DNA from 2 places in the Massilia sp. Soil_C_3 genome. Region 2 is predicted to be linked to the other one. Evidence: riboswitches for the same ligand, from Rfam matches in the RefSeq annotation. Region 2 holds a riboswitch; the other holds the start of a gene.
The links. A riboswitch is a leader RNA that binds a small molecule or an ion and turns the genes downstream of it on or off. The one in region 2 is predicted to bind thiamine pyrophosphate.
Positions count from the first base shown of each region.

Region 1 (15,303 bases), on a different contig from region 2:
ATTGACCCTGAACCGGGACGCTTGCGCGAACCGCTACGCTGACGCTAGCCGCTAGCGTCAGCACGTCGCCCCCGCGAAGGCGGGGGCCTAAGTATTTCAAGCAGCCGAATCTGCATGCGCCACCTCGACGCTAACTGACTTGGATTCCCGCCTGCGCGGGAATGACGTGTTAAAGACAACTATATGTTCACGGCCGACGGCTATTCACCGCCTTCGTCGTCGCCGGCAATTCCACCCTCTGCACCGGCGTCGCCTGCGCCGCAATGAATCCCTCCAGCGCCCGCGACAGGTCGTCGACAACCCCGCTGCCATATGCCGCCTCGATCAAGGTGTACTGCTGCTCGATCAGCGGCGCGATCTCGTCGATCAGCTTGTCCCCCTTCGGCGCCAGGCGCACCCAGATGCGGCGCTGGTCGGCCGCCACGCGCTGGCGTTCGATCAGGCCCAGCTCTTCCATCCGCGACAGCACACCGGTCATGCTCGGGCTCAGGATCTGGCACAGGTCGCACATCTCGCGCGGCTCCAGCTGTTCGCGCTCGTCCAGCACGCGCAGGATGCGCCACTGCTGCTCGGTCACGCCGAAGTGGTTGAGGATGGGACGAAAATGCGACATCAACGATTCGCGCGCTTTCAGGAAAAGCTGGGGCAGGTTGCGGTGAGTGATACGGCGGGCCAATGCGTGCTCCGAGTTATTAAATGGTCTACATCAAAATGATCGCGTGAATACAAGTGCAAGCGCAAGCGCTTGACTTACTAAGATATTAGTGATTAACTGCGAATATATTAGTGAGTTTTCCTTGACTCCGTCTATTTTTTTGCGAATGCGGTCGGTACCGTGATTATCCGAGAGCGCCCTTCCGGGCTCAAGCTGTTCCTCCTGTTGCGCGGCTCGGTCCTGCCCCGCATCCTGCCTACCCTGCTGGTCAATATTGCGGTGGCTACCCTGGTCACCTGGTCGCACGGCGACCTGTGGGACCTCAAGATCACCCTCACCACGATCCCCTTCACGCTGATCGGGCTGCCGATTGCGATCTTCCTCGGCTTTCGCAACAACTCCGCCTACGACCGCTTCTGGGAAGGCCGCAAGCTGTGGGGCGAACTGGTGCTGCGCTGCCGTAACCTGGCGCGCCAGGCCACGAGCCTGATCGACGATCCACGGCCCGCACTTGCAAGTAATGGCTTGCAGGATACACGGGTTCGCGTCATCTACCGCGCGATTGCCTTCGTCCACGCGCTGCGCGACCACTTGCGCGACCAGCCCGGCTCGCCCTGCCTGGCCACCTTCCTGCTGCCGGACGAAGCCGAAGACATGGCGCGCGCCCACAACAAGCCCGACAGCCTGATGCGCCACATGGGCGACGACCTGCAACGCTGCATCAAGGAGGGGCGCATCGAAGCCTGCCTGGCGGCCAATATCGACAACACCCTCTCAAGCCTGACCGCCGCCGCCGCATCGTGCGAGCGCATCAAGAACACGCCCGTCCCCTATTCGTACACGCTGCTGCTGCACCGCACCGCCCATATCTACTGCTTCCTGCTGCCCTTCGGGCTGGTCGATTCGATCGGCTTCATGACCCCGTTCGTGGTCGCCATCGTGGCCTACACCTTCTTCGGCCTGGACGCGCTGGGCGACGAGCTGGAAGAGCCGTTCGGCACCGAACCCAACGACCTGCCGCTGGACGCCATCTGCCGCGCCATCGAGATCGACCTGCGCAATGCGCTGCGCGACGAGCACGTCCCGCCGCCGCTGCAACCGGTCCACTACTGCCTGACCTGACAACCATCGAGAAAAGCAAAGCCACACCAAGTCCGAACCTGAGGAGAAAGCATGCACCACGATCACCACCTTGCCCACGACCGCGTCCGCCTGCCGCAGCTGCGCGAACGCATCACCAGCGCCGAACGCGCCGCCGAATGGATCCAGGACGGCATGACCGTCGGCACCAGCGGCTTCACCCGCGCCGGCGACGCCAAGGCGGTGCCGCTGGCGCTGGCCGAGCGCGCGCGCAGCGCGCCGCTGGCGATCACCCTGATCACCGGCGCCTCGCTCGGCGGCGAGACCGACGCGGCGCTGACGCAGGCCGGCGCGCTGGCGCGCCGCATGCCCTTCCAGACCGATCCCACCTTGCGCGCCGCGATCAACCGCGGCGAAGTCATGTTCACCGACCAGCACCTGTCCGAGACCGTCGAGCTGCTGCGCACGCGCCAGCTCGCGCCGGTGGACGTCGCCATCATCGAGGCAATCGCGATCACCGAGACGGGCGCCATCATCCCGACCACCTCGGTCGGCAACAGCGCCAGCTTCGCGATCCTGGCCGACAAGGTGATCGTCGAGATCAACCTCTCGCAGTCGCCGGCGCTCGAAGGCCTGCACGACATCTTCATCCCCAAGCACCGCCCGCAGCGCGAGCCGATGCCGCTCATGAACGTCTGCGACCGCATCGGCGCCACGGCCATCGTCATCCCGCCCGAGAAGATCGTCGCCATCGTGATGACCGAGAAGCACGACAGCGCCTCGACCATCCAGCCGCCGGACGACGACACCGCCGCCATCGCCGGCCACCTGACCGATTTCTTCAACGCCGAAATCGCCGCCGGCCGCCTGACCGAGCGGCTGATGCCGATCCAGGCCGGCATCGGCACCATCGCCAACGCCGTGCTGGCCGGCCTGATCGACGGTCCGTTCAAGGGCCTCACCATGTACTCCGAGGTGCTGCAGGATTCGACCTTCGACCTGTTCGACGCCGGCAAGCTCGATTTCGCCTCGGGTTCGTCGATCACCCTGTCCGAGGAAAAGGGGCGACAGGTGTTCGCCGAGCTGGAAAAGTACAAGGACCGCCTGGTCCTGCGTCCGCAGGAAGTGAGCAACCATCCCGAAGTCATCCGGCGCCTGGGGCTCATCGCCATCAACACGGCGCTCGAGTTCGACATTTACGGCAATATCAACTCGACCCACGTGGGCGGCACCCATATGATGAACGGCATCGGCGGCTCGGGCGACTTCGCGCGCAATGCCTATCTATCGGTATTCGCGACCAAGTCGGTGGCCAAGGGCGGCAAGATCTCGAGCATCGTGCCGATGGTCTCGCACGTCGACCACACCGAGCATGACGTCGACATCGTGGTGACCGAAGTCGGCCTGGCCGACCTGCGCGGCCTGGCCCCGCGCGAACGCGCCCAGCGCATCATCGACCACTGCGTGGCCGAGCCGTACAAGCAAATGCTGCGCGACTACGTCGAGGAAGCGAACGGGCGCGGCGGCCATACACCTCACGTGCTGGAGAAGGCGTATTCGTGGCACGTGCGCTATCGCGAGACGGGATCGATGCTGCCGCTTGCGGATTAAGCAAGCGTTCAGCTCGCAGTCGGCACCGGCTTGGCCAGTCCTTTCGCGCGCGCGTCCCTGATCAGGGCGCGCACCGTCTTGTCGGCGGCCTTGCTCTCGCGTTCCATTTCCTTGCCCAGTTCGCCCATGCGCTTGCCCAGCTTTTCCATTGGCTGGTTGGCGATTTCCATCTGGCGGCCGATGTCTTCCATCGAGGCGCGCTGCTGGCGCGCCTGCGGGCCGTTATAGGCTTCGCCGATGCGCTCGCCGGCGTCGGACATTCGCTTGCCGGTCTCGGCCATCTTCTGCTGGATGATCCGGCGTTCGGCATCGTCGCGCGCCGCGGCCATCTGCCGGCTCAGCAGGTCCATATGCTTGCTCAGCGCCTGCATGCCGTCGTCGACTTCGCGCATGTCGCGCTCGCTCGGCAAGTTGGCGGGCTTGGCCGCCGCGCGCTCCATGTCGCGGCCCAGCACTTCCATCTTCTTGCCGTGCTTTTCCATTTCCTTGCCGTGGACCTTCATCAGCTCGCCGAGCCGGTCGAGCGGCGCCCAGGCGGCGCGCGCCCGTTTGAGGGTCTCCGGATCCTGGATCACGTAGCTGCGGCCGCCGTCGCGGAACCAGATGAATTCGCCGTCGATGGCGCGCTGGGCGGCGCGCACATCGTCCCAGTCGTCGCTGCTGCCGCTGATGTCGAAGCTGCCGGATGTGCCGCGCACCAGGGCATACGGCTCGTCCGCGGCCGCCACGCGCACCACGCGCGCCTTGCCGTCGGCCGCCTGGGTCGGCACGGCGAAAGCGGCCATGGCGGCCAGGCCGAGAAGCGGAAGCGCCAGTTTCCAGTGGGGCGATGCGGTGCGTGACATGGGTCGGTCTCCAGTGATGGGCCGGATGCAGCCGGCGATGGAAACACTGTAGACAATCCGGCATGCGCCGCCCAGCGCGCTGCGACAGACGGTCGAAATCGCGGAACAGGCGGCAAAACGGTCGCCGGAAAGACAACGCGGCCCGAAGGCCGCGCTGGAAGCATGCATATGCGGCAGGCCGGGCGGCCCGCCGGGATCATTTAGTACACCACGACCGAGCGGATCGACTCGCCCGACTTCATCAAATCGAAACCTTCGTTGATGCGGTCCAGCGGCAAGTGGTGGGTGATCAGGTCGTCGATATTGATCTTGTTTTCCATATACCAGTCGACGATCTTCGGCACGTCGGTACGGCCGCGTGCGCCGCCGAAGGCCGAACCCTTCCACTCGCGGCCGGTCACCAGCTGGAACGGACGGGTGGAAATCTCCTGGCCGGCCGCCGCCACGCCGATGATGATCGACTGGCCCCAACCCTTGTGGCAGCACTCCAGCGCCTGGCGCATGGTGTTGACGTTGCCCACGCACTCGAAGCTGTAGTCGGCGCCGCCGTCGGTCAGCCCGATGATGGTGTCGACGACATTCTCGACCTTGGTCGGGTTGATGAAATGGGTCATGCCGAACTTGCGCGCCATGGCTTCGCGTTCCGGGTTCAGGTCGACGCCGATGATCTTGTCGGCGCCTACCATCCTGGCCGCCTGGATCACGTTCAGGCCAATGCCGCCCAGGCCGAACACGACCACGTTGGCGCCCGCTTCGACCTTGGCGGTGAAGATCACGGCGCCGATGCCGGTGGTGACGCCGCAACCGATGTAGCAGATCTTGTCGAACGGCGCGTCATTGCGCACCTTGGCCAGGGCGATCTCGGGAACCACGATGTAGTTCGAGAAGGTCGACGTTCCCATGTAGTGGTAGATCGGCTGGCCGTCCAGCGAAAAACGGGAGGTCGCATCGGGCATCAGGCCGCGGCCCTGCGTCGTGCGGATCGCCTGGCACAGGTTGGTCTTTTGCGACAGGCAGAATTTGCACTGGCGGCATTCCGGCGTGTACAGCGGGATCACATGATCGTCGCGGCGCAAACTGGTCACGCCGGGACCGACGTCGACCACCACGCCGGCGCCTTCATGGCCCAGGATGGCCGGGAAGATGCCTTCGGGATCGGCGCCCGACAGCGTGTAATAGTCGGTGTGGCAGATGCCGGTGGCCTTGACCTCGACCAGCACTTCGCCCGCCTTCGGACCTTCGAGTTCGACCTCTTCGATCGTGAGCGGATGGCCCGCCTTCCATGCAATTGCTGCCTTCGTTTTCATGTCGTATTCCCGTTGCTTGAAGAAAAACCGCGCGTCCATGAGCGCGCCGCAAAAGTGACATGATAACAAGCTTGCGAAATCACGTCCGGCCCCGGCCCCGCAATCGTTCGCCGATGGCCCCATGCAGGCTGCCGAGGGTTTCCTCGGCAGCCAGGATCTGCTCGGCCACCTCGCCCATCTTGCGCCGCTGCGAGCGCGCCTCGTCGCGCAGCACATCGAAAGCCTGATGGCGGTCGATGTGGAAGCGCGCCATCAGCACGCCGACCGCGATGCTGGTCTCGCGTCCCGCCGCCAGCGCCGAGGTCAGGCTTTCCTCGCTGCGGCGCAAGCGCCGGATGTCGTCGCCGCGCGCCAGTGCCGCCTCGAACGCCGGCAACAACTGGGCGCCGTCGACCGGCTTGACCAGGTAGCCGACCGCACCGGCATCGGCGGCGGCGCGCGCCGTCTCCGCATCGTCGCTGGCGGACAGGAACATGAAGGGAATGGTGGTCTCTTCACGCAGCAGGCGCGCCAGCGCCAGGCCGGACATGCCGGGCATCTCGATGTCGAGCAGGACCAGGGCGATCCCATCGCCGCGCTCCTCGATCGTGCGCAAGGCCTCGGCCGCGGTGCCGGCGCCGAGGGTGTCGTGGCCGGCGTGCTGCAGCACTTCGGCCAGGTATTCGCGCAGCAGCGCATCGTCGTCGACGATCAGTACCAGGCGGCGCGCTGGTGATTGTGAGTTCATGCTTCCTCCTGTCAATACATGGGACGTCAGCGCCGCTGACGTGCTGGAGCATGAAAAAAATATAGCACGCAAGAATGTGAACGCGCCAGTTAGAAACGACACACTGTCAGATTCATGGAATGGCTGGCGCCGATGAATTTCTTGGATTACCATCGTTCCCTGCACCTTTGCAGGGCCAAATGGAGAATCCCATGCCCGATTCCGCGAAGGTGCGCGCCGCGCACCTCAACGCCGCGACGCCGATGCCATTGCCGGGAATGCCCGCGCTCGACCTGTCCCTCGCCTTCCCTGCCGCGCTGCGGCCCGCGGCAGCTGCCCTGACGGCAAGCGCTGCGTGGCGCCCCGAAGGTCTCCACTATACCTACCAGGTCACGCTCGAAGGCGAGACCCTGACGATCCCCGTACGCCTCTATTTCAATCCCGGCCTGCCATTGGACGATGCGGGTCGCAGCGCCATCGAACGCGGTATCGCATCTTGCCTGGGCACCCGCCATCACGACGGCCACGTGCGCGAGGCGTGCCTGGCACGGGTACTGGCCGCGCCACAAGGCTGGATGGCGCCCTTCATCGTGCATCTCGTCGGCGAATACGTGATCGAGATCGTGCAGCGAATCGAGGCGGCGCTGCCGGCGTTCGACCCGGCCATGCGGGCAGCCCTTGCCGGCTTCGTGCGCGAGAACCCGGCTTACCTGGACACGATCGAACGCCGGACTGTCAGCTACCGGTTCCGGGGCGGCCCTCCGCCGCTGCTGGACTATCCGGGCAAGCGCGTCATCGCCTGCCTGCGTGCGCTGGGCCGGGAAGCGTGAGCCGCATGCGCTGCTCCATCAGGTCCGAGCCCGGCCGCAAGGGCTCGCGCACGCCGGCCTCGACGAAACCGGCGCGCTCATAGAGGCGCAAGGCGTCGGCATTGGTGCAGGTCACGCCCAGTTGCATCGCCTGCGCGCCGCGCTCCGTAGCCCAGCGCAATGCCTCGTCGAGCAGCGCACCGGCCACCCCCTGCCCGCGCGCCTCGGGCGCCACCCACATCTGGAACAGGTTGACGACAGTTGCGTCGTCGCCGTCCTCCTTGGCCCAGGCCAGGCCGACCAGCGCGCCGTTCATCTCGGCGGCCAGCGCGCGGTCGATGCCTGACGTGGTCGAGCGTGCCAGGCGTGCGGCCCAGGTCTCGAACGCCAGCGCCTCTTCGGCGGCCAGGGTGCTGCCGAAGGCGCCCGGCGCATCAGCCAGTGCAAGCAGGCGGATCGCGCGGTAGGCTGGCCATTCCTCGGCCCTGAATGGTCTGATCGAGAATACAGCAGCTGTATGCGTCATGAAAGACTTTCGGTTACTGTCGGAAAACAATTCTAGCAGGGAGGAATCGGCCCATTGCCGAGCGCCACGCATTGCCGACAATCGGTACATTTTCATCTTTAACCACGGAGATGACCATGTCCGCATCGAACAAGGACGTTTTGCTGAAGGCGAATGCCGCGGTGACCCGCGGCGACAACGAAGGATTCCTGGCGTGCTGCACCGACGACCTGGTCTGGTCGACGGTCGGCGGCGAGACCCTGCGCGGCAAGGAGGCAGTGCGGGCCTGGATGGTGGATGGCTATGCCCAGCCGCCCAAGTTCACTGTGTGCGAACTCGTCGCGGAAGGCGATCTCGTGGTCGCCCTGGGCGACATCGAATCGAAGGACGAGCAAGGCAAGCCGGTGCAAAACGCGTACAGCGACGTCTGGCGCTTCCGCGATGGCAAGATGGCGGAGCTGCGTGCCATCGTGGTGCCAGTCAACTAGTCCTTTTCCCAGTCCTCCATGCGCTGCTTGCGCGCTCTCCCCACCGCGATCCGGTTACGCGTGGTAAAGGCGATCAACCGCGCCACCACCACCGCCAAATACATCAGCCCGATCAGCATCTCGACGCTGGCCAGCGCCCGCGCATGCACGGTCAGCGGAATCACGTCGCCGATGCCGGTGCTCGACAGCAGCGCGAAGCTCAGGTAGTTCAGTTCGGTCCAGGTGCGCGGCGCGGCCGAGTTCACGGCAGCGGCAAAGGTACCGGGGTGAACTTCCTGCAACAGCACGTACAGGTGGGTGAAGCCCCATGCAATCAGGGTAAAGGTGGCGCCGGCCGCGAACAGCTCGTCGGTGGTGGCCAGCTCATCGTCCATCATGTAGGCGATCAGGCTGCCCGCCGCATAGAAATAAAACAGCGCCTCGAGCCCCGACGACCATGCCAGCAGTTCGCGCATCCCGAACAGGATCTGCGCCAGCAGCAGCGCGATGATCGGCACCGCCAGCGCCCAGCTGACCCGCACCTCGCCCGGCGTGCGCCGCACCATGCGGATGGTGAAGGCCAGCACCACGATGCCGAAGACATTGAAGCCTACCTGGCCGGCCGGCGTGCCCTCGATGAAGGGATAGGCCAGCATGCCGATCAGCTGGACCAGGAACAGGATGGCGGACGGGTGGCGGCGGGTGTGAGCGAACAGGAGCAATGGGCGCATGGATGGACGACGGTGATCGCGATGCGCCCATTGTAGGTTCAGGCGGGCGGAAACAGCGCGCCGAACGCGCGCGCCGCTTCACCGGGATCGCGCGAACCATAAACACTCGTGATGGCTGCCACCAGGTCGACCCCGCGCGCCACCAGCGGCGCCGCATTGCTCGGTGTCATGCCGCCGATGACCACGATCGGCACTGAAAATTCGGCGCGCGCCTGGTCCAGCATCTCGGGCGGCGTGACGAAGGTGTACTTCTTGACCGGCGATGGATAGAAGCCGCCGAAGGCGATATAGCTGGCGCCGGCTTCGACCGCCGTGCGCGCCAGCGCCAGCTCGCCGTAGCACGAGGCGCCGACGATCTTGTCCTGGCCCAGCAGCGCCCGCGCCTCCCGGATGCCGACGTCGGTATGGCCCAGGTGCACACCGTCGGCGTCGATCGCCTGGCACAGGTCGAGGTGGTCGTTGATGACGAGCGGCCGGCCATGGCGGCGGCACAGCGCCAGCAGCTTTGTTGCCTGCTCGCGGCGCAGGTCGGGACCGGCTTCCTTGTGGCGGTACTGGACCAGCGCGGCGCCGGCGCCAAGGGCGGCGTCGGTGGCGGCGATCAGTTTTTCCGTATCGTCCCAGTTCGGGGTAACGAGGTACAAGCCGCGCATGTCGACTCCTTTCAGGTTGTCAGTTGCAATAAGCGGCGCGGGATGCGCTGCCCTGGCGCCAGCGCATACGACTGCGCCAGCGTGTGGTGGGTATAGGCCTGGGCCGCGTCGAGCGCCGATTCCATGCGCTCGCCCAGCGCCAGCCGCGCCGCCAGCGCCGCGGCCAGGGTGCAGCCGCTGCCGTGGTAGCCGTGCGGCAGGCGCGGCCAGCGCCAGGCGCGCGCCTCGACGCCGTCGACCAGCCAGCGGTTGACGACGGTGTCGCCAAAGGCGTGGCCGCCGGTCACCAGCATCTGGCGGCCACCATGCCCCCCAAGCGCCTCGCGCTCGGGCAGGTTGGGCAGCACGATCGTCGCCAGCGCCAGCAGTTCGCGCAGCGCTTTGATAGCGTCGCCCTGCCCCAGCGCATCGCCATGGCCGCTGGACAGTACCGGATCGAGCACCACCGGCAAGGTGGGCCGGCGCGCGCGCAAGGCTCGGATGACGTCCGCGATCGCCGCCGCGTTGGCGGCGTTGCCGGGGATGCCGAGCTTGACTGCGCCGATGTCGAAGGCGGCCAGCAGCGGCGCGGCCTGGCGCGCGACCCAATCGGCATCGACCGGCGCGGATGCATGGACCCGGTTGTTGTCCTGCGCCGTCAGGGCGGTGGCCACGGGCAGCGGGTGCGCCCCCTGCGCCGCGATCGCCAGGATGTCGGCGGCCAGGCCAGCGCCGCCCCCGGGATCGAGCCCGGCGAACACCAGCACGCAGGGTGTCATCCCGTGATCTTTCCTTCGACGGGCGACGAAGGCGAGGCGGCGAAGCGCTTCGGCATGCGGCCGGCGAGCCAGGCGTCGCGCCCCGCCAGCACCGCGTGCTTCATGGCGCGCGCCATGCGCACCGGATCGCCCGCGGCGGCGATCGCGGTGTTCATCAGCACGCCGTCGCAGCCCAGTTCCATCGCGATCGCGGCGTCCGACGCCGTGCCGACGCCGGCGTCGACCAGCACCGGCACCGTGGCCTGCTCGATGATCAGGGACAGGTTCCAGGGGTTGAGGATGCCCATGCCAGAGCCGATCAGGGAGGCCAGCGGCATCACCGCCACGCAGCCGATCTCTTGCAGGATGCGGGCCTGGATCGGATCGTCGCTGCAATAGACCATGACGTCGAAACCGTCCTTCACCAGCGCCTCGGCCGCGACCAGGGTCTCGGGCATGTGCGGGAACAGCGTCTTCTGGTCGCCCAGCACCTCGAGCTTGACCAGCTTGTGGCCGCCCAGCAGCTCGCGCGCCATCTGCAAGGTGTAGATCGCATCCTTGGCGGTGTAGCAGCCGGCCGTATTCGGCAGGATGGTGAATTCGTTCGGCGGCAGCACGTCCAGCAGGCTTGGCGCGTTCGGGTCCTGGCCGATGTTCACGCGGCGGATCGCCACCGTGATGATCTCGGCGCCGGCGGCCAGGGTGGCTTCTCGGGTCTGCGCCAGGTCGCGGTACTTGCCGCTGCCGACCAGCAGGCGCGATTGGTAAGCGCGGCCGGCGATGGTCAGCACGTCCTGTTTAATGTCGTTCAATGCATTCATGTCTCGTCTCCTGTCAGCCGCCACCGATGGCGCGCACGATATCGACCCGGTCCTGCTCCTGCAGGCGCCGGTGCAGCCATTGCTGGCGCGGCACCACCTCGCGGTTGACCGCCAGCGCCATCCCCTGTCCGCTCAGGCCTAGCTGTTCCAGCAGGCCGAACAGGGTTTGGCCCTGCGGCACCGTGCACGGCGCCCCGTTGACTTCGATTGGCGTCATTCACACCTCCCGGTACAGCTGGGCGCCGTTCCTGACGAACTCGATCGCCTTTTCCTGCATGCCGTGCGTTAGCGCGGTCTCCCCTTGCACGCCCCTGGCGGCGGCATATTCGCGCACCTCCTGGGTGATCTTCATCGAGCAGAAATGCGGGCCGCACATCGAGCAGAAGTGGGCGACCTTGGCCGAATCCTTCGGCAGGGTCTCATCGTGGAATTCGCGCGCCTTGTCCGGGTCGAGCCCCAGGTTGAACTGGTCTTCCCAGCGGAACTCGAAGCGCGCCTTCGACAGCGCGTTGTCGCGCAGCTGGGCGCCCGGATGGCCCTTGGCCAGGTCCGCCGCGTGGGCGGCGATCTTATAGGTGATGATGCCGTCCTTGACGTCGTTCTTGTCGGGCAGGCCCAGGTGCTCCTTGGGCGTCACGTAGCACAGCATGGCGGTGCCGTACCAGCCGATATTGGCCGCGCCGATGCCCGAGGTGATGTGGTCGTAGCCCGGCGCGATGTCGGTGGTGAGCGGTCCCAGCGTGTAGAACGGCGCCTCGTGGCACTGCTCCAGCTGCAGGTCCATGTTTTCCTTGATCAGGTGCAGCGGCACGTGGCCAGGGCCCTCGATGATGGTCTGCACGTCGTGCTTCCAGGCGATCTGGGTCAGCTCGCCCAGGGTCTTCAGTTCGGCCAGCTGGGCTTCGTCGTTGGCGTCGTAGATCGAGCCGGGACGCAGGCCGTCGCCCAGGCTGAACGAGACGTCATAGGCCTTCATGATGTCGCAGATGTCCTCGAAGTGCGTGTACAGGAACGATTCGCGGTGGTGGGCCAGGCACCACTTGGCCATGATCGAGCCGCCGCGCGAGACGATGCCCGTCAGGCGGTTCGCCGTCATCGGCACATAACGCAGCAGCACGCCGGCGTGGATGGTGAAGTAGTCGACGCCCTGCTCGGCCTGTTCGATCAGCGTGTCGCGGAAGATCTCCCAGCTCAGGTCCTCGGCCTTGCCATTGACCTTTTCCAGCGCCTGGTAGATCGGCACCGTGCCGATCGGCACCGGGCTGTTACGCAGGATCCATTCGCGCGTCTCGTGGATGTGCTTGCCGGTCGACAGATCCATCACCGTGTCGGCGCCCCAGCGGATGGCCCAGGTCATCTTTTCCACTTCCTCGCCGATCGACGAGGTGACGGCCGAGTTGCCGATATTGGCGTTGACCTTCACCAGGAAATTGCGGCCGATGATCATCGGCTCTAGTTCCGGGTGGTTGATGTTGGCCGGGATGACGGCGCGGCCGCGCGCCACTTCCGAGCGCACGAATTCGGGGGTGATCTCGGCCGGGATGCTGGCGCCGAAGGACTGCCCCGGATGCTGGCGGCCCAGCAGCGCCGCCACGCGCTGGCCCATCGGGCCTGACGACTCCAGCGAGGCGATGTATTCCTTGCGCTGCATGTTTTCGCGCAGGGCGATGAATTCCATCTCGGGCGTGATGATCCCGGCGCGCGCGTAGTGCATCTGGGTGACGTTGCGCCCGCCATGGGCGCGGCGCGGCGCCCGCTGCAGGTTGAAGCGCAGCGCGGCCAACTGCGGATCGTTCAGCCGTGCCTGGCCATAGTGCGAGGTCGGGCCGTCCAGTTGCCCGGTGTCGCCCCGTTCGGCGATCCATGCCTGACGCATCGGCGCCAGGCCGCTGCGGATGTCGATCGCCGTGCCCGGCTCGGTGTACGGGCCGGAGGTGTCGTAGACGAACAGGGGCGGATTCGGCTCGGCGCCGAAGCTGTCGGGCGTAGGCGACTGGCCAATTTCGCGCATCGGCACACGGATGTCGGGCCGGCTGCCCTCGATATAGACCTTGCGCGAATTGGGTAGTGGGTTGATGGCCGCATGGTCCACCGTGGCGGTGGCGGCATCGAATACCCGGGATGACTTCAGAGGTGCGTTCATGTGGCTCCCTTGCTTGCGGAGCCAGCAAAGGAGGTGCCGGGTGCAGGGCGGACGCGGATGTGCGCACGCTTGCATCGATTCGGCTGCTTCCCTTCGCTGGCATTATCCAGATCAGGTTCGGAGGGTATTTCTCACCCACGCGCCGTTGTAACGACGCATAGGACCCCTAGCGTTTTGCCGGCCGAGTTTCCCCGGTCCAGCGCAGTAAATTATACGCGCTTGTAATTTATAATGGTTGTTTTCGAAAATATCACTCCGACCACATCATGGAATTAGCCAAGTCTTTCGAGCCAGCCGATATTGAACAGTTCTGGCGCGCCGAGTGGGAAAAACGCGGTTACTTCACCGCCACCATGGACGAGGGCAAGCCGTCGTTCAGCATCCAGCTGCCGCCGCCGAACGTGACCGGCACCCTGCACATGGGCCACGCGTTCAACCAGACCGTCATGGATGGCCTGACCCGCTACTACCGCATGCGCGGCTACAACACCGCCTGGGTGCCGGGCACCGACCACGCCGGCATCGCCACCCAGATCGTGGTCGAGCGCCAGCTCGACGCCCAGAAGATCTCGCGCCACGACCTCGGCCGCGACGCCTTCTTGGAAAAAGTCTGGGAGTGGAAGGAAAAGTCGGGCAATACCATCACCGGACAGATGCGCCGCCTGGGCGCCTCGCCCGACTGGAAGCGCGAATACTTCACGATGGACGAGACCCGCTCGAAGTCGGTGGTCGAAGTCTTCGTGCGCCTGTACGAGCAGGGCCTGATCTACCGCGGCAAGCGCCTGGTCAACTGGGATCCGGTGCTGGGCACGGCCGTGTCGGACCTGGAAGTCGATTCGCAGGAAGAAGACGGCTCGATGTGGTACATCCAGTATCCGCTGGCCGATGGCAGCGGCCACCTGACCGTGGCCACCACCCGTCCTGAAACCATGCTGGGCGACGTCGCCGTGGCGGTCGATCCGACCGACGAGCGCTACCTGCACCTGCACGGCAAGATGATCAAGCTGCCGCTGTCCGATCGTGAGATCCCGATCATCGCCGACAGCTACGTCGACAAGGAATTCGGCACCGGCTGCGTCAAGATCACCCCGGCCCACGATTTCAACGACTACGCCGTCGGCCAGCGCGCCAACCTGGCGCCGATCAGCATCTTCACGCTCGACGCCAAGATCAACGAAAACGGCCCGGCCCAATACCAGGGCCTGGACCGCTTCGCCGCGCGCAAGCAGATCGTCGCCGACCTGGAAGCGTTGGGCCTGATGGAACAGATCAAGCCGCACAAGCTGATGGTTCCACGCGGCGACCGCACCAACGTCGTGATCGAGCCGATGCTGACCGACCAGTGGTTCGTCGCCATGACCAAGCCGGCCCCGGAAGGCACGTTCAATCCGGGTAAATCGATCACCGACGTGGCGCTGGAAAAAGTCGCCAGCGGCGAGATCAAGTTCGTGCCCGAGAACTGGAGCACCACCTACAACCAGTGGCTGGGTAATATCCAGGACTGGTGCATCTCGCGCCAGCTGTGGTGGGGCCACCGCATCCCGGCCTGGTTCGCAGAGGACGGCAGCATCGTCGTCGCGCGCGACGAGGAGGAAGCCCAGGCTAAGGCCGCCGCGCAAGGCATCACCGGTGCGCTGCGCCGCGACGACGACGTGCTCGACACCTGGTTCTCGTCGGCCCTGGTGCCCTTCTCGACCATGGGCTGGCCCGAAGAAACGCCGGACATGAAGATGTTCCTGCCGTCGTCGGTGCTGGTCACCGGCTTCGACATCATCTTCTTCTGGGTGGCGCGCATGGTCATGATGACCGCCCACTTCACCGGCAAGGTGCCGTTCGAGACCGTGTACGTGCACGGCCTGGTGCGCGACTCGCAGGGCCAGAAGATGTCGAAGTCGAAGGGCAATACGCTCGACCCGATCGACTTGATCGACGGCATCGACGTCGAGACCCTGGTGGCCAAGCGCACCACCGGCCTGATGGACCCGCGCGCGGCCGAGAAGATCGCCAAGGCCACGCGCAAGGAATTCCCGGACGGGATCGCGGCCTTCGGCACCGACGCCGTGCGCTTCACCATGGCGAGCTACGCTTCGCTGGGCCGCAACATCAACTTCGACCTGGGCCGCGCCGAGGGTTACCGCAACTTCTGCAACAAGCTGTGGAACGCGACCCGCTTCGTGATGATGAACACCGAGGGCAAGGATTGCGGCGCTCCGGCTGCGGAGGATCTGTCCCC
Region 1 is NZ_JBDGJG010000001.1:147,444-162,746, reverse strand. It holds gene hpaR (homoprotocatechuate degradation operon regulator HpaR) at 188-676, opposite strand; gene AC3A6F_RS00720 (bestrophin family protein) at 836-1,777, shown strand; gene scpC (succinyl-CoA:acetate CoA-transferase ScpC) at 1,829-3,346, shown strand; gene AC3A6F_RS00710 (hypothetical protein) at 3,355-4,191, opposite strand; gene AC3A6F_RS00705 (S-(hydroxymethyl)glutathione dehydrogenase/class III alcohol dehydrogenase) at 4,392-5,498, opposite strand; gene AC3A6F_RS00700 (ANTAR domain-containing response regulator) at 5,578-6,225, opposite strand; gene AC3A6F_RS00695 (hypothetical protein) at 6,468-7,034, shown strand; gene AC3A6F_RS00690 (N-acetyltransferase family protein) at 6,997-7,539, opposite strand; gene AC3A6F_RS00685 (nuclear transport factor 2 family protein) at 7,656-8,006, shown strand; gene AC3A6F_RS00680 (ion channel) at 8,003-8,716, opposite strand; gene thiE (thiamine phosphate synthase) at 8,755-9,369, opposite strand; gene AC3A6F_RS00670 (bifunctional hydroxymethylpyrimidine kinase/phosphomethylpyrimidine kinase) at 9,381-10,127, opposite strand; gene AC3A6F_RS00665 (thiazole synthase) at 10,124-10,927, opposite strand; gene thiS (sulfur carrier protein ThiS) at 10,941-11,144, opposite strand; gene thiC (phosphomethylpyrimidine synthase ThiC) at 11,145-13,070, opposite strand; TPP riboswitch at 13,142-13,248, opposite strand; gene AC3A6F_RS00650 (valine--tRNA ligase) at 13,337-15,303, shown strand, end outside.
Region 1: it holds a riboswitch for thiamine pyrophosphate, as region 2 does, so the genes downstream of both, thiC (phosphomethylpyrimidine synthase ThiC) here and AC3A6F_RS06900 (TonB-dependent siderophore receptor) in region 2, are expected to answer to the same signal.

Region 2 (15,303 bases):
GCCTGCCACGGCGCGCGTGGCAGGCGAAGCGGGCGAATGCCTAGAAATCGATCTGCGCCGACAACTTGAACGTGCGCGGCGCCCCCGGCAGCAAATACCCACCCAGCGACTGCGTCACGTCCCGCCAGTAGAACTTGTCGAATGCATTGTCCACCCGCGCGCGGATGATCGTGTTCAGCCCACCCGCGCGCAGCAGGTAGGACGCCCCGAACCCCGCCACGTGATAGCCCGGCACCTTCACGCGGTTGGCCGGATCGAACACCTTGTTGCCCGAGTACTGCCACTGCGCGTCGAGCTTCAGGCCCGCCACTTGCGGCACCGCGTACTCGACCCAGGCGGTGGTGCGCAGCTCAGGCACATTGGTCACGCGCTTGCCTTCGGTCGACGCGTCGCCCGTGTCCTTCTGGTCGGTGTCGAGCGCCATCAGCGACAGGCTGTAGTTCAGGTCGGGCGTGGCGCGGCCCATCGCGGACAACTCGACGCCGCGGTGGGTCTGTTCGCCGGCGCGCACGAAGGTGTTGGCCGCGTTCGTGTATTCCAGGCCCTGGCGGATCTCGAACAACGCGCCCGACAGCGCCAGCTGCTCGTTGACGTTGCGCTTGACGCCGAACTCCAGCTGCTTCGAGCGGCTCGGCGGCAGCGCGGTGTTCTGGTTGGTGGTTTCCATCGGCGCGATGCCGCCGTACTGCAGGCCATGGCTGATCGAGCCGTACACGCGCCAGTCGCGCGCCGGCGCATACACCAGCGCCACGTTCGGCAGCGCGAACGAGTCCTTCGTGTGCACCCAGCCGCCCTCGATTTCTTCAAGCGCGTCGAGCTTGAGCTTCACGTAGCGCACGCCGGCGTGCAGGGTGAACTGCGGCGACAGGGTCATCACGTCCTGCACGAACAGCGAGCGTTCTTCGGTACTGCGGCGCTGCATCACAGGGCCGGTCACGCGGTCGCTGGAGACCGGCGGCACGACGGTCGGGTTCCAGATATTGCTGGAGCCGACGTAGTCGTAAACGTATTCGCCGAAGCTGTCGTGGCGTTCGGCATACGAGCCGCCGATGGTCAACGAGTGGCGCACCGCGCCGGTGTCGAAGCGGCCCTGCAGCATCGCCTGCAGGCCCCACGGCGTCTTGCGCTCGCCCGTGCTCTGGAAGTCGTACACGTCGTAGTCGCCGTTGGAGCAGTAGCCCGGATAGTAGCCGTCGTCCTCGTTGCTGCAGCCGTAAGGGAAGGCGGTGAAGTCATCGCGCTTGAACCAATGCTTGTTGGCGCTGACGGTGGCGTTCCACGCGTCGTTGATGCGGTACTCGAAACGCAGGCCCAGATTGCTGCTGTCGGTATCGACCGGGCGGGTCCAGGGCTGGTCGTTGAGCAGGGTCTTGGCCGAGATCCCGGTGGGCAGCGCTTCATTGCGGATCAGCTGGTAGCCTGGCGCCGTGACCTGCGACTTGTGCTGGTGGTCGAGGTCGATCTGGAACAGCGCGTCCGGCGTGATCTGCCAGTCGAAGGCGGCCGACACGAACTGGCGCTCGCCGTCGGCGCCGCGCACGTAGGACTTGAGGTCCTCGGCCGCGGCATTGATGCGGTAACCGAAGCGGCGGTCTTCGAAACGGCCGCCCAGGTCGACCGCGCCGTACACGGTGCCGCGCTCGCGCACCTCCACCGTGGCCTGGCGCAGCGGCGCATTGGTAGGACGCTTGGTGACGAAGTTGATCATCCCGCCCGGCGCCGCGACGCCGGCCTGCAGGCCGGCCAGGCCGCGCAAGACCTCGATGCGTTCCTTGTTCTCGATCGGGATCTGCGTGTCGCCCGAGATCGCGATCATGTCCTTGCGGTAGCTGGTGGCGTTGTCGAGCGCGAAGCCGCGGATCGAGAACTGCTCGGCGTAGCCGATCGCGTTGTAGGCGTCGCCGATCGAGGCGTCGTAGCGGGCGGCGTCGGTGGCGCTGCGGATCGACAGGTCCTGCATCTGGCTCTGGCTGATCGAGGTGATCGAGGCTGGGGACTCGAGCAGCGGCACGTCGGCGAAGCCGCCGACGCTGGCGCGGTCGAGGGCGATCCACTTGCTGCCGGTGACGACGACGGACGCAGTCTCTTGTGCGAAGGACTGGGACGACAGGGAAAACGCCTGCACGATGGCGCAGGCGAGAATGGTGTGCTTCGAGGTGAATGTCATGGTTTGCTCGTTTTCGCGCGCTACGTGGCGCGCCGCTTTTATCAAAGCCGGAGCCAACGTGGGGGAAGGGCAAACGAATGGGGATGCTGCTTTGCGCTTTCCTTCGCTGGCATTATCCAGATCAGGTACGAAGGGTATCTCTCACCCGGAACAACGTTCCAGGACCCCTAGCGAGTCGCGAGTGTATCACGGCCCCGGGCGGCCGTGGTGAATCTGTCAAGCCGGTCGATCGGCGCCGCTCAGGCTTTCGCGGTCGACGGCGCCTCGGCCACCGTTGGCTGGGTGGCGGCCGGCGTCACCATGTGGCGCAGCAGCACGGCGCGCGCCGCGTCGCCGATGGCGCGCCAGTGTTCGCGCCGCTGCGCCGCGCGCTTGCGGTGCTTCGATGGCATGTCCTGCAATGGCTTGAGGTAGAAGGGCAGTGGCACCAGGAAGCTGCGCGCGTCCAGATCAGAGCCGCCCAGGATGCGCCAGAAGCCGTCGTAGGCGTTCTCGAAGGCCTTGTCTTGCGCCGCTTCATAGGCCACGTGCGCGCTGCCGCGCACCGCGACCACCCGGTTAAAGCCCAGCACCTGCGCCGCGCCCTGCAGGGCGGCGAAGCAGAAGAAGCTCGGCGAATTGTTGGGGAAGACGCGCTCGAAGGTCTCGAAGGCGCCGCCGGCATCGCGCCACAGGCCGGCGTTGCGGGTGATGAAGGGAACGATCGGCAGGTCGACGCCCACCACCGCGCCCTCGACCCAGGTCCAGGACAGGCGGTGCAGCACCGTGCCGTCGACGACCAGGGACAGCGTCAGTTCGCCTTCGGGGTCGATGCGGGGCGCGTGCTCGAGCCGCATGATGAAACTGCCACTGTCGTCCTCATGCTGCCACAACACCAGGCCGCCATGGTGCGCGGCCTGCCGGTAGGCGGCGTTGAAGGTCGTCTCTTCGAAGCGGTAGTGGGCCAGCACGCAGCGCATGCGCTCGCGCACCTTCATGCCGCGGGCCAGGTAGTCGCGGCCGCTCACATGGCGGAACAGGTCGTCGTCGGGCGCGTTTTCGAGGCGGCGCACCAGCTTGAGACGGGACAGGGACTGGTGCTCGCGCCAGTAGCGCAGCGCATGCCAGCGTTGGGTGAGACGAGCGAAGATCATCGAGCGCTCCATTCGGCGTAGAAGGTCTTTATCTTGCCGGTCCATGCCCGGCAATGACAAGAAATAATTCCGTTCTGCAATTATGTGCCGAATTGCTAGCTCGTGCCCGGACGAAGTGCAAACAGTGCTTGGGAACCAAGGCGGGCGTGATCTGTCATGGGACTCTCTCTGGACGTATTAACTTATGGTTGTTTTTAGGCATGCACGACAAGACTACCATGTTTGCAGCGCGCCACGCTTCTTCATTCATCATCGATAATGCGCCGGAACCAACCAGCAATGGAGGAAGCAGATGGCGTATGAACTGTTCTATTGGCCGAGCATCCAGGGACGCGGCGAATTCGTCCGCCTGGCGCTGGAAGAAGCGGGCGCCGACTACGTCGACGTGGCGCGCCGCGAGGGTGGCGTCGACCTGTTGATGGCGGCGCTCGACGTCGAGGAGTATCCGGCCTTCGCGCCGCCCTTCCTGAAGGCGGGCGAGCTGGTCATCGGCCAGGTGGCCAACATCCTGCTCTACCTGGGTGAGCAGCACGGCCTGGCGCCGCGCACCGATCCGGGCCGCCTGTGGGTGCACCAGCTGCAGCTGACCATCGCCGACCTGGTGACCGAGGCCCACGACACCCATCACCCGATCGCGTCCGCGCTGTACTACGAAGACCAGAAACCCGAGGCGCTGCGCCGCTCGGCCGACTTCGTCGAGTCGCGTATCCCCAAGTTCATGGCGTATTTCGCGCGCCTCTTGTCCAACCCCGAGCCGCGCGACTATCTCACGGGCGACAAGATCACCTATGCCGACCTGTCGCTGTTCCAAGTCATCGAGGGCCTGCGTTATGCCTTCCCGAATGCGATGAAGAAGATCGAACAGGAGCATCCGGTGCTCACCGGCCTGCGCGACCGGGTGGCTGCGCGGCCGAACATCGCCGCCTATCTCGCGTCCGACCGGCGCATCCCCTTCAACGAGGAAGGCATCTTCCGCCGCTATCCCGAGCTCGATCGGTAATTAGTCCCAGGCCGGGGCGAAGTCGGGACTGACCAGGCGAGCGCCATCGTCGAGCGCATCGATGGCGGCGCTGTCCTCCTGGCCCAGCACGAGTCCGAGCGATCGCAGGTTGCCGGCCAGGTTGTCGCGTTTGGTCGACGACGGGATCACGGCATAGCCCTTGGCCAGCAGCCAGGCCAGGGTCACCTGGGCCGGCGTGGCCCCGTGGCGGCGCGCGATTTCCCCGATCGTCGGGTCGCTCATCACCTTGCCATAGGCCAGCGGCATATAGGCGGTGACTTGGATGCCGGCCGCGCGCGCGAAGTCCGCCACGCTGCGGTTCTGCAGATAGGGATGCAGCTCGACCTGGTTGGTGGCGATATTGTCCGCGCCGACGGCGGCTATCGCCTCGCGCATCAGGGCCACCGGGAAGTTCGAGATGCCGATCGCGCCGGTGAGGCCGGCGTCGCGCGCTGCCAGCAAGGCCTGCATCGACTCGGCCACCGGGACGGCGGCGCCGGGCGAGGGCCAGTGGATCAGGGTCAGGTCGACCTGCTCGACGCGCAGCTTGCGCAGGCTGTCCTTCAGGCTGGCGGCCAGCTTGTCGGCGGGCAGGTGCTCTGTCCAGATCTTGGTGGTCAGGTAGACCTCGCGGCGCGGCACGCCCGACCCCGCCAGCGCCTGGCCGACCTCTGTTTCATTGCCATAGATCTGGGCGGTGTCGATGTGGCGGTAGCCCAGTTCCAGACCGGTGGCGACCGAGTCGATCGCGGCTTGTCCTTGCAGGCGGAAGGTGCCGAGGCCGAGTTGTGGCATGTTCATGGTGTGTCCTTTTCGTTGAGTTAGTGGGTGGCGACGGCGCTGCGCACGGCCGCCTTGGCCGGCACGCCTTCGCGCCGGTCGAGCCAGCCGGCCAGGGTGGTGAGCAGCAGGGCGCCGACGACGACCAGGGCGCCGATCCACGGTGTGGCCATCAGGCCGAGGTGGGCGACGATCAGGCCGCCGCCCCAGGCGCCGAGGGCAATGCCGACGTTGAAGGCGGCGATGTTCAGGCCCGAGGCGACATCCACCGCCTGCGGCGCATCGCGTTCGGCGCGCTGCACCACATAGACTTGCAGGCCGGGCACGTTGCCGAAGGCGACCGCGCCCCAGGCCAGCACCGTGATCAGGACAAGCGTCTTGCTCGGCGCGGTGAACGTGAGCACCAGCAGCACCACGGCCAGCAGGGCGAACACGATCTGCAGCGCGGGCACCGGACCATGGCGGTCGGCCAGCTTGCCGCCCCAGATATTCCCGGCCGCGACCGAGACGCCGTACACCAGCATCACCAGGCTGACGGTGGATGCCGCGAAGCCCGAGACCTCCTGCAGCACCGGAGCCAGGTAGGTAAAGGCGATGAAGCTGCCGCCATAGCCGAGCGTGGTCATGGCGTATACCAGCAGCAGGCGCGGCTTCTTGAGCACCGCGAGCTGGGTCAGGAGGCTCGATGGGCGGCTAGCAGCGATATCCGACGGCACCAGGATGGCGCTGCCGATCACGGCGATCACGCCCAGCAGTGACACGGCCAGGAAGGTGGCCTGCCAGCCGAAGTGCTGGCCGATGAACGTCCCGAGCGGCACGCCGGTGACCAGCGCCACGGTGAGACCGGTGAACATCAGCGCGATGGCGCTGGCGGCTTTTTCCTTCGGCACCAGGCTGGTGGCGATGGTCGAACCGATCGAAAAGAACACGCCGTGCGCGAGGCCCGTAAGCACGCGCGCGGCCATCAGGGCTTCGTAGTTCGGCGCCATCCAGGCCACCAGGTTACCGAGGGTGAACAGGACCATGAGGCCGAGCAGCAGGTGCTTGCGCGGCACTTTTCCAGTGAGGGCAGTGAGCACCGGCGCGCCGATGGCCACGCCCAGCGCGTACAGGCTGACCAGCAGGCCGGCCGAGGGCACCGATACGCCCAGGCTGGCGGCAACAGTTGGGATCAGGCCGACGATCACGAATTCGGTCGTCCCGATGGCGAAGGCGCTCAATGTAAGCGCCCAGAGTGCGAGTGGCATGCGATTCTCCTTGTTGCTTGTGTCTTTACATGGCAGGGTTGAGGCAGGCATGCAGTGTGCCGTGCCCAGATGCAAGGAAAAATAGGCCGCTATACAATGGACTTTTGAGTTGGAGTCAATAATGATCGATGTGGATGGCATGATTGTATTTGTTGCCGTCATAGATTCCGGCTCGTTCTCGGCCGCCGCCGAGCGCCTGGGGCAGACCCCGTCGGGCGTCTCGCGCACCATTTCGCGGCTGGAGGATAGTCTCGGCATGACGCTGATGCGCCGCACGACGCGGCGCCTTCAGCTGACCGAGGAAGGCGCCTGGCTGCTCGAGCGCGCCCGCGCCATCCTGCGCGACCTGGCCAATACCGAGGCCGAGGCGCAGGCGCGCCGTTCTCAGCCTTCGGGCCTGGTGCGGGTAAATGCGTCGACGCCGGCCTTCGACCACTTGCTGGCGTCGCTGCTGCCCGATTTCCTGGAGGCGTATCCGCTGGTCCAGCTGGAACTGACCAGCGGCGAAACCTATGTCGACCTGATCGAGGAGCGGGCCGACCTGGCGATCCGCATCGGCGCGCTGCCCGATTCGACGCTCAATGCGCGGCGCCTTGGTACCGGCAAGCTAAGGGTGGTGGCGGCGCCCGCCTATATCGACAAATACGGCGTGCCGCGCGAGCCGGCCGAGCTGGCGCTGCACCGCACCGTGGGCTTCACGGCGCCGGCCTCGCTCAATACCTGGCCGCTGCTGCATGCCGGCGGCGAGGGCTGGACCGTCACGCCGCAGGTGCTGGCCTCGAGCGGCGAGACGGTGCGCCACCTGGCCTTGCACGGGGCGGGCATCGGGTCGATGGGGGAATTCCTGGTGCGCGCCGACATCGAGGCGGGGCGCCTGGTGCCGCTGCTGGAGGAGCAGACCCTGCCGTGGACCCAGCCCGTATGGGCCGTGTTCTACAAGCAGGGCGCGCTGGCGCCGCGGGTGGCGGCGTTGGTGGACTTCCTCGCCCGCAGACTGGGCGAGGTGCTGGAACGCTAGACCACGGCGTCGGCGGCGCCCGCCTCGGCCTCAGCGCTTGCGAGACGTTCGATCAGGTCCGGCAGCGGCATCGGCCGGCAGAACAGGTAGCCCTGCATGAATGGCTGTCCATGTTCCGCCAAAAAGCGCGCCTGCTCCGAGGTCTCGATGCCTTCGGCCACGACCCGCAGGCCGAGCTGGCCCGCCATCGCCAGGATCGACTGCACGAGGGCGGTGCCGTTGCTGTCGTCGGGCATGTCGCGGATGAAGCCCTTGTCGATCTTGAGTTCGTACAGCGGCATCTTGCGCAGGTAGGCCAGGTTCGAGTAACCGGTGCCGAAGTCGTCGATCGAGAAGCGGATCCCCAACTGCGCCAGTTCATGCATGCGGCTCACCGTGTCGTCGATGTCATCCACCAGCAGGCCTTCGGTCACTTCGAAAATCAGCTGCTGCGGCGGAACACCCGTCTCCTGGACCACCGCGCGCACCATGGCGACGAAATCGCTCTGGCGGAACTGGCGCGGGCTGACGTTGATCGACAGCGGCAACGCATGACCGGCGCATTCCAGGTCGCGCCAGGCTATGCAGGCCTGGCGCAGGACCCATTCGCCGAGCGGCACGATCAGGCCGGTCTCCTCGGCGACCGGGATGAAGACGTCGGGCGGCACCAGCACGCCGTCGGCGCGGCGCCAGCGCAGCAGCACCTCGGCGCCGACCGGCGCGCCGGCGGGATCGACCTGCAGCTGCAAGTGCAGCGCCAGTTCGTTGCGCTCCAGGGCATGGGCCAGGTCGCGCTCGAGCATCAGCACGTTCTCGGCCGCCGCCAGCATCGTGGTCTCGAACAGCGCAACGCCGTTGCGGCCCGCCGCCTTGGCGTGGTACATCGCGGTATCGGCTTCGCGCAGCAGATCGTGCACGGTCTGGCCTGGGCGCAGCGGGAGCGCGACGCCGATGCTGCCCGACGAATGGTAGACCTGGTTGTCGATGACGGCCGGAAGGCGCAGCGCCTTGCCGACCTGTTGTGCCAGGGCCAGGGCGGCGGCGGTGGCGGCCGCGTTGTCGCCGCCGAGATTCGCGGCCAGGATGACGAATTCGTCGCCGCCGAGGCGGGCTACGGTGTCGCCTTCGCGCACCGCGCCAACCAGGTGAGAGGCGACGTGCTTGAGCAGGGCGTCGCCGGTGGCATGGCCGCGCGCATCGTTGACGCTCTTGAAGTTGTCAAGGTCGATGTACAGCACCGCGCCGAGCCCGCGGCCTGCGTGCGCGCCCTCGACCAGCGCGTGCAGGCGCTCCATCAGCAGGCGCCGGTTCGGCAGGCCGGTAAGCACGTCGAAGAAGGCCAGTTGCTCGATCGCGTCGGCCGAGCGGCGACGCTCAGTGATGTCGCGTCCCACCACCACCAGGTGGGTGATCGGCCCGCCTGCGCCGGCGAACGGCACCATGTCGATCTCGACCCAGTACGGCTCGCCCGTCTTCGAATAGTTCACCAGCTCGGCCGATACCGGCTCGCGCCTGCCCATGGCCTCGACAATGCGCGCCACCACTGCCGGATCGGTGTCTGGCCCGTCCAGCATGCGCATGCTGCTCCCGACTATCTCGTCGGCGCGATAGCCGCTGCGGCGCTCGAAGGCCCGGTTGGCGAAAATGATGGGCTGGATGGCGCCGGGACGGTCGTCCACCTTGACAATCAATACCATCTCGTTGAGGCCCGCCAGCGCGGCGGAGGTCAGCCGCAGCTCGCCGTTCATCGCGCGCAGCAGGCTCTGGCCTTCTTCCAGCGAACCGGCCACGGTGCGCACGTCCTTGAGCGAGCCGGCCAGGCCTTTGAGCAGGGTGCCGCAGCTCAGGGTGATCAGGCCGCCGACGCAGGTGAAGTTCAGGGTCAGGATCAGCACGCTGGGGAGGGAGTCGTGTGCGTAGTGGCCGACCGGGATGTCGGTCTGTCCGGTCAGGCCGAGCACCATGAGCGTGGCGGCGCTGAGCGCCAGCGCGGCGATTGCCTGCCGCGTACCCAGCAGGACGGCGGCCAGCGCGGGGGCCGCCAGCAGGTAGAACAGGCCGATCGCACCGGCAGCCAGCATCGAACCGATGCCCACGCCGTACAGCATGGCCAGGAAGTTCAGGACGCGGGTCCGGTAGGCCAGACGATCCATGCGCCAGATCGCCAGGATCCACGCCAGCGCGGCGGTGTCCATCAGGGCCACCGCGGGGAGGTCGCGGTAGACCGCCAGCGCCGCGCTGGGCACTGCCGCGATCAGGGCCAGCACCAGGACGACGGACATCAATGACGTGAAAACACGTGCGCGCCACTGCGCGACATCGTCGTGAGCCAGCATGATTACTTTCGCTTGAGAGGGAATGATTTCATTATGACAATGAGCATTGTCTTATGGAAACATCATACCAGCTCTGCCGTTACTGGGTCGTTCTATTGAGCAACGGTGCGATTCCACACTGATGGGCGGCAGGGCCGCGAGCGGCTGCCGCCCATGCCGTGTCCCGGATCAGAACGCGTAGGTCGCGCGCCCGTAGATATACCGTCCCGAACGCCCGAACGGCGCATAGGTCGAGAACGGCGTATTGCCCGTGGTGTTGAGCGCCGGCGGCAGCGTTTCCGGGTACTGGTCGAAGACGTTGTCCGCGCCCAGGGCCAGGGTCAGCTTCGGCGTGACGGCCAAGCGTCCCTCCAGGTCGACCACGGTCTTGGCGCCTAGCTCGAAGTCGAAGGCCGCCGTGGTGCCCGGCGACAGCACCTCGCCATAGCGCGTGGCGCGCAGGGTCGCGCCCCACTGGCCCAGCTTCCAGTTGACGTTGGCGCTGATCTTGTTCTTCGGCTGGCCCTTCTCGAGAGAGAGCACGTTGACGCGATCGAACAGGATCGGGGAAGGGCTCAGGTTCGACAGCTGTTCGGTCACCGGCACCTTGGTCACCTCGGTGTCGGTGTAGTTGCCGGCCAGCGTAAAGTCGAAGCGGCCCGCCGCGCCGGCGTTGTGCGCCCAGTTGATCACCACGTCCACGCCCTTGGTGGTGGTGTCGACGCCGTTGATGAAGAAACGTCCGCCGCCCACGCCGATGAAGCCCTGGCTGGCGATGTAGTTGCGCACATTGGTTTGTGTGAGATTCTCGGACAGGATGATGCGGTCGTCGATGTCGATGCGGTAGGCGTCGACCGTCACGCTCACGCCGCCCAGGCGCAGCACGGCGCCGAGCGAGGCGTTGACCGATTCCTCGGCGTCGAGCGGCTTGGCGCCGAGGGCCACCGCGACCGGGTCGGACGGCTTGAAGGTCGTGATCTCGTAAGGGATGCCGTTGATGAAGTTGGTGGACGTCGCGGTGAAGTGCTGCTGCTGCGGCGATGGCGCGCGGAAGCCGTTCTGGATCGCGCCGCGCAGCGCGAAAGCCTTGTTGAAGTCGTAGCGCAGCGCCAGCTTGCCGGCCACGCTATTGCCGAAGTCGGAATATTTTTCGGCGCGCACCGCGGCCGAGGCAAGGAGTTCAGGCGTAATGTTGGCTTCGAGATCGATGAAGGCGCCGACCGCGTTGCGGTGGGCGTCAACCTCGTTGGCCGGGCGGAATCCCGGGAACACCTGGGCGCCCGGCGCCGCCGGCGTCCCGTTGGGCAGCACCTCGCCGCCATAGCTCCACGACTGCTCTTCGCCGGCGAACAGCTCATAGCCTTCGCGGCGCGCCTCGACGCCCACCGCCACGTTCAGCGGCGACGACAGCGATGCCAGCTCGATGCCGCGCACGCCGGTCAGGTTGAACACGGCCTGGTCGTACGAATAACCGCCGGCATAGAACTCGGTCTTGCTGGAGGCCCCCAGCGAGCGGTTCAGGGTGTTCTCGATCGTGTATTCCATCTTGTTCTTGCCGTAGCCGAGCGAGGCGTCCATGTCCCACTGGCCCGCTTGCCAGGTCACGCCGCCCGTCATCGAGAAGTCCTTGACGGTGGGGGAGATCAGCGGCAGGAAGCCGTCCGGATAGATCGACAGGACGTTGCGCGCATCTTGCGGCGGGCGGAAGTAGCCGGACGAGGTGGCGTCGCGGTTCTGGTAGCTCGCCCAGCCATAGACCTTGACGCCGCCGCCCAGGTTGTTGCCGGCGTTGGCGAACAGCGTGGCCTGGTCGAGGTCCGGCTCGCCGGTCCAGGCGTTGAAGCGATCGATCGTGTTCTCGCGCGGATCGAAGCCGCCATTCACCCGCGGATACTGCTGGCGCATATCGTAACCGCCACGCTCGGTGCGGTTCTGGTCGCGGTATTCGGCGGCGATGGTCAGAAAGCCCGATTCGCCCAGGGCCAGGCCTTTCCACAGGCTGACGGTGGCGGTCTGGCCGTCGGTGCGCTTGCGCGAATCCGGGCCGCTCCAGGTGCCGCCAGCGGGCACGGCGTCGTTCCACAGATCGTATTCGGACTTGCGCGCGCCATAGGTCACGCTCGCTTCGCCGCCATCGCGGTCGGTGCGCAGGCGCATATTGACCACGCCCGAAATCGCGTCCGAGCCGTATTGCGCCGCAGCGCCGTCGCGCAGCACCTCGACCGATTTCACGATCGCAGTGGGAATCGTGTTCAGGTCGACCGCCGCCGAACCGCGGCCGATCGAACCGTTCACATTGACCAGCGACGAGGCGTGGCGGCGTTTGGAGTTGACCAGCACCAGGGTCTGGTCCGGCGCCATGCCGCGCAGGGTGGCGGGGCGGATGGTGTCGGTGCCGTCGGTCAGCGAGGGCCGGGGAAAGTTCAGCGAAGGCAGGGCCATCGACAGCGCCTGGTTCATCTCGGTGCTGCCGGCATTCTTGAGCGTCTCGGACGAGATGATGTCGACCGGCGCGGCGGTGTCGAGCGCGGTGCGGTTGGCCACGCGGGTGCCGGTGACCACCACCGTGGCGGCATTGCTGGCCGTCTCGGCCTGGGGCGCGGCCTCCTGGGCATGGGCGACGCCCGCGCACAGCGCGGCGATGGCAAGGGCTAGTGCTGTTTTTTCCGTCCTGGCTTTCTGCATGGTGCTGATTCCTTTTCTTGTTCTACGGCGGTGGTCCTGGGAAAGGGCGAGGCGGTTGCCTCCGGTCCATACTGCGCAGCACCATTCATGGTGTCAATTCGTTAAAACCGCCACCGTGCGTCTTTACAACAATTATCGAAATGTCAGGTCTATGTAAGAACATGTGGGAGGCATAATCAAAGCTCATGCAAGGGGCGTGACGTCATCTGCAGGCGAAATTATTGCCACTTAATCATCGAGAATATTCAGCAGTTGCCCAGTGGCAGCCAGTCGGCGAGCCCGTGCTACAGTAGCCGTTCATGAGCACGCAGCCATCCACCGAACCCGCCATCCCGCACGATCCCCAGTTCCAGGTACTCCTGGGCTGGTTCCTGATCGTGCTCGCGGTGCCGCTGGCGATCTGGATGGCGCTGCGCATCCACGACAAGTTCGATGCGCGATCCTGGCCGAAGGCCAGCGCGGAGGTGGTCGAGAGCGCGTTATACGAGCGGCGCGGCAAATCGCCCGGCTGGTGCATCAAGATGACCTACCGCTACGAAGTGGATGGCCAGCAGTTCGTATCGCGCCGCAGCGCCACGTCGCTCATGACCGAGGCCGCCTGCGACCCGTCGCGCGCCGTCATCCAGGCGCGCTTCGAGAAGCGCCAGCCAGGCGACCGGATCACGATCCGCCATCATCCGCGCCAGCCCGAGCGAGCGATCGCCTATGTCGATGGACTGGACTCCGCCGATTTCTTCTTCCCGGCGCTCGCGCTCGGCGTGTTCGCGGCGGGCGTGGGCTCGATCCGCTACGGCGCGCGGCTGCGGGTGGAACAGGCCGCGCTGGCGGCCGAGCGGCGGGCGCGCATGGAGCGCGCCGAACGCGAATTCATCATCAGAAAGTCACTATGACAGCGTTATTCCCGGATTTTCGTTCCCTGCAAGTCGACGTGGCGCCATCGGTCTCGATCAAGGCCATCACCGGCGGCTCCGGCCCGCCCTTGCTGCTCCTGCACGGCCACCCGCAAACCCACGCGATCTGGCACAAGGTCGCGCCCCGGCTTGCCGAACGCTTCACCGTGGTCGCCTGCGATCTGCGTGGCTATGGCGACTCGAGCAAGCCGCAAGGAGCGGCCGACCACGCCAACTACAGCAAGCGCACGATGGCGCTCGATGCGCTGGCCGTCATGCGCGTCCTCGGCTTCGAGACCTTCAGGGTGCTGGCCCACGACCGCGGCGCGCGCGTGGCGCACCGGCTGGCGCTGGACCATCCCCAGGCGGTCGAGCGAATGGCATTGCTGGATATCGCGCCGACCCTGGCGATGTACGAACAGACATCGGAAGCGTTCGCGCGCGCCTACTGGCACTGGTTCTTCCTGATCCAGCCGGCGCCCATGCCCGAGCGCCTGATCGAGACCGATCCTGCGGCCTACGTGCGCGACGTGATGGGCAAGCGCAGCGCCGGCCTGGCCCCGTTCGATCCGCGCGCGCTGAGCGAATACCAGCGCTGCCTGGCGCTGCCGGGCACGGCGCACGGCATCTGCGAGGATTACCGGGCGGCGGCCGGCATCGACCTGAAACACGACCGGCTCGATCGCGAGGAAGGGCGAAAGCTCCGGATGCCGCTGTTGGCGCTGTGGGGCGATCAGGGCGTGGTGGGGCGCTGCTTCGATCCGCTAAAGGAGTGGGAACGCGTGGCGGACGATGTGCAGGGCGGGGCGCTGCCCTGCGGTCACTACATCGCGGAAGAAGCGCCCGAACTGCTGCTCGCGCGCGTGCTGCCGTTCCTGGCGGGCTGACGACATCCACCCGCTGCCCGCACCTTCGACACGTCGTTCCCGCGCAGGCGGGAACCCAAGTCCTTCACGCAGCCGGCTGCGTGGACCGTGCCGGCGGATCATGCAAGCTTGGGTTCCCGCCTGCGCGGGAACGACGTGCGAGAGGCGCGGGAACGACGTGCGGGCGGCGCGGGCCGAATCGCATGATCAAGCCACAGCGCCAGCGAACTCGATCGTCGCCGTCAACCCCCGTCCACCTTCGCCATCCGACAACACGATGATGCCCCCATTGCGCGCAGCGCCCCGTTCGGCGATCGCGAGGCCCAGGCCGCTGCCCGATTGCTCCTGCCCCGGCACCCGGTAGAAGCGTTCGAAGACCTTGTCGCGCAGGTCCGGCGCAATGCCCGGTCCCTGGTCGGCGACCGCCAGGCGATAGATGTGGCCGATGCGGGAGAGGCGCACCGCGATGCGGCTGTCCTGCGGCGAATACTTGATCGCGTTGCTGATCAGGTTGTCGACCGCCGACGCCATGCTTTCCAGGTGCAGCGGCAGGCTGCCGTCGGCATCGGCATGGAACTCGATCTCGATATTGCGCTGCACCGCCAGGTGGGCCGCCGCGGCCACCCGGTCGCGCACGAACTCGGCGACGTCGGTCTGCGGGCGGGGATGATCGACCTGCGGCTCGGCGCGCGCCCGCTCCAGGGCCAGCAGCTGGTGCACGGTGTGGGTGGCGCGCGCCACGCCGCTCCGCAGGCCAGCGGCCGGCTCGGCGCAGCGTTCGGCCATCTCGCTGCCGGCGCGGCTGAGCAGCACGTGGGCATTGATCTGGATCGCCGCCAGCGGCGTCTTGAGCTCATGGGCGGCGTCGGTCAGGAATTCGTGTTCGTGTTCGATGCGCTGCGACAGTCGCGCCATCAGGCCGTTGATCGCGTCCACCAGCGGCGACAGTTCGCGGTAGGTGGAGTCCGGCAGGGGCGTCAGGTCGGCGTCCGAGCGCTGGGCGATGCTCGATGCGATCGAACGCAGCGGACGCAGGCCGATGCCGACGATCAGCCAGGCCGGAATCAGGAGCAGCGGCAGGCTGAAGATGGTCGAGGACAGCAAAAATCCGACGCCACCAATCGAAAACATCCATTCGTCGTCGACTTCGTGGCTGCGCTCGACCACGATGCCCTGAATCTCGTCGTGCGCTTCCCAGCGTACCCAGGCATAGGCGTCGCGGG
Region 2 is NZ_JBDGJG010000003.1:260,922-276,224, forward strand. It holds gene AC3A6F_RS06900 (TonB-dependent siderophore receptor) at 41-2,167, opposite strand; TPP riboswitch at 2,249-2,346, opposite strand; gene AC3A6F_RS06905 (DUF535 family protein) at 2,407-3,300, opposite strand; gene AC3A6F_RS06910 (glutathione S-transferase) at 3,593-4,300, shown strand; gene dkgB (2,5-didehydrogluconate reductase DkgB) at 4,301-5,101, opposite strand; gene AC3A6F_RS06920 (MFS transporter) at 5,122-6,327, opposite strand; gene AC3A6F_RS06925 (LysR family transcriptional regulator) at 6,467-7,345, shown strand; gene AC3A6F_RS06930 (putative bifunctional diguanylate cyclase/phosphodiesterase) at 7,342-9,660, opposite strand; gene AC3A6F_RS06935 (TonB-dependent receptor plug domain-containing protein) at 9,829-12,324, opposite strand; gene AC3A6F_RS06940 (DUF3592 domain-containing protein) at 12,624-13,214, shown strand; gene AC3A6F_RS06945 (alpha/beta fold hydrolase) at 13,211-14,101, shown strand; gene AC3A6F_RS06950 (ATP-binding protein) at 14,288-15,303, opposite strand, start outside.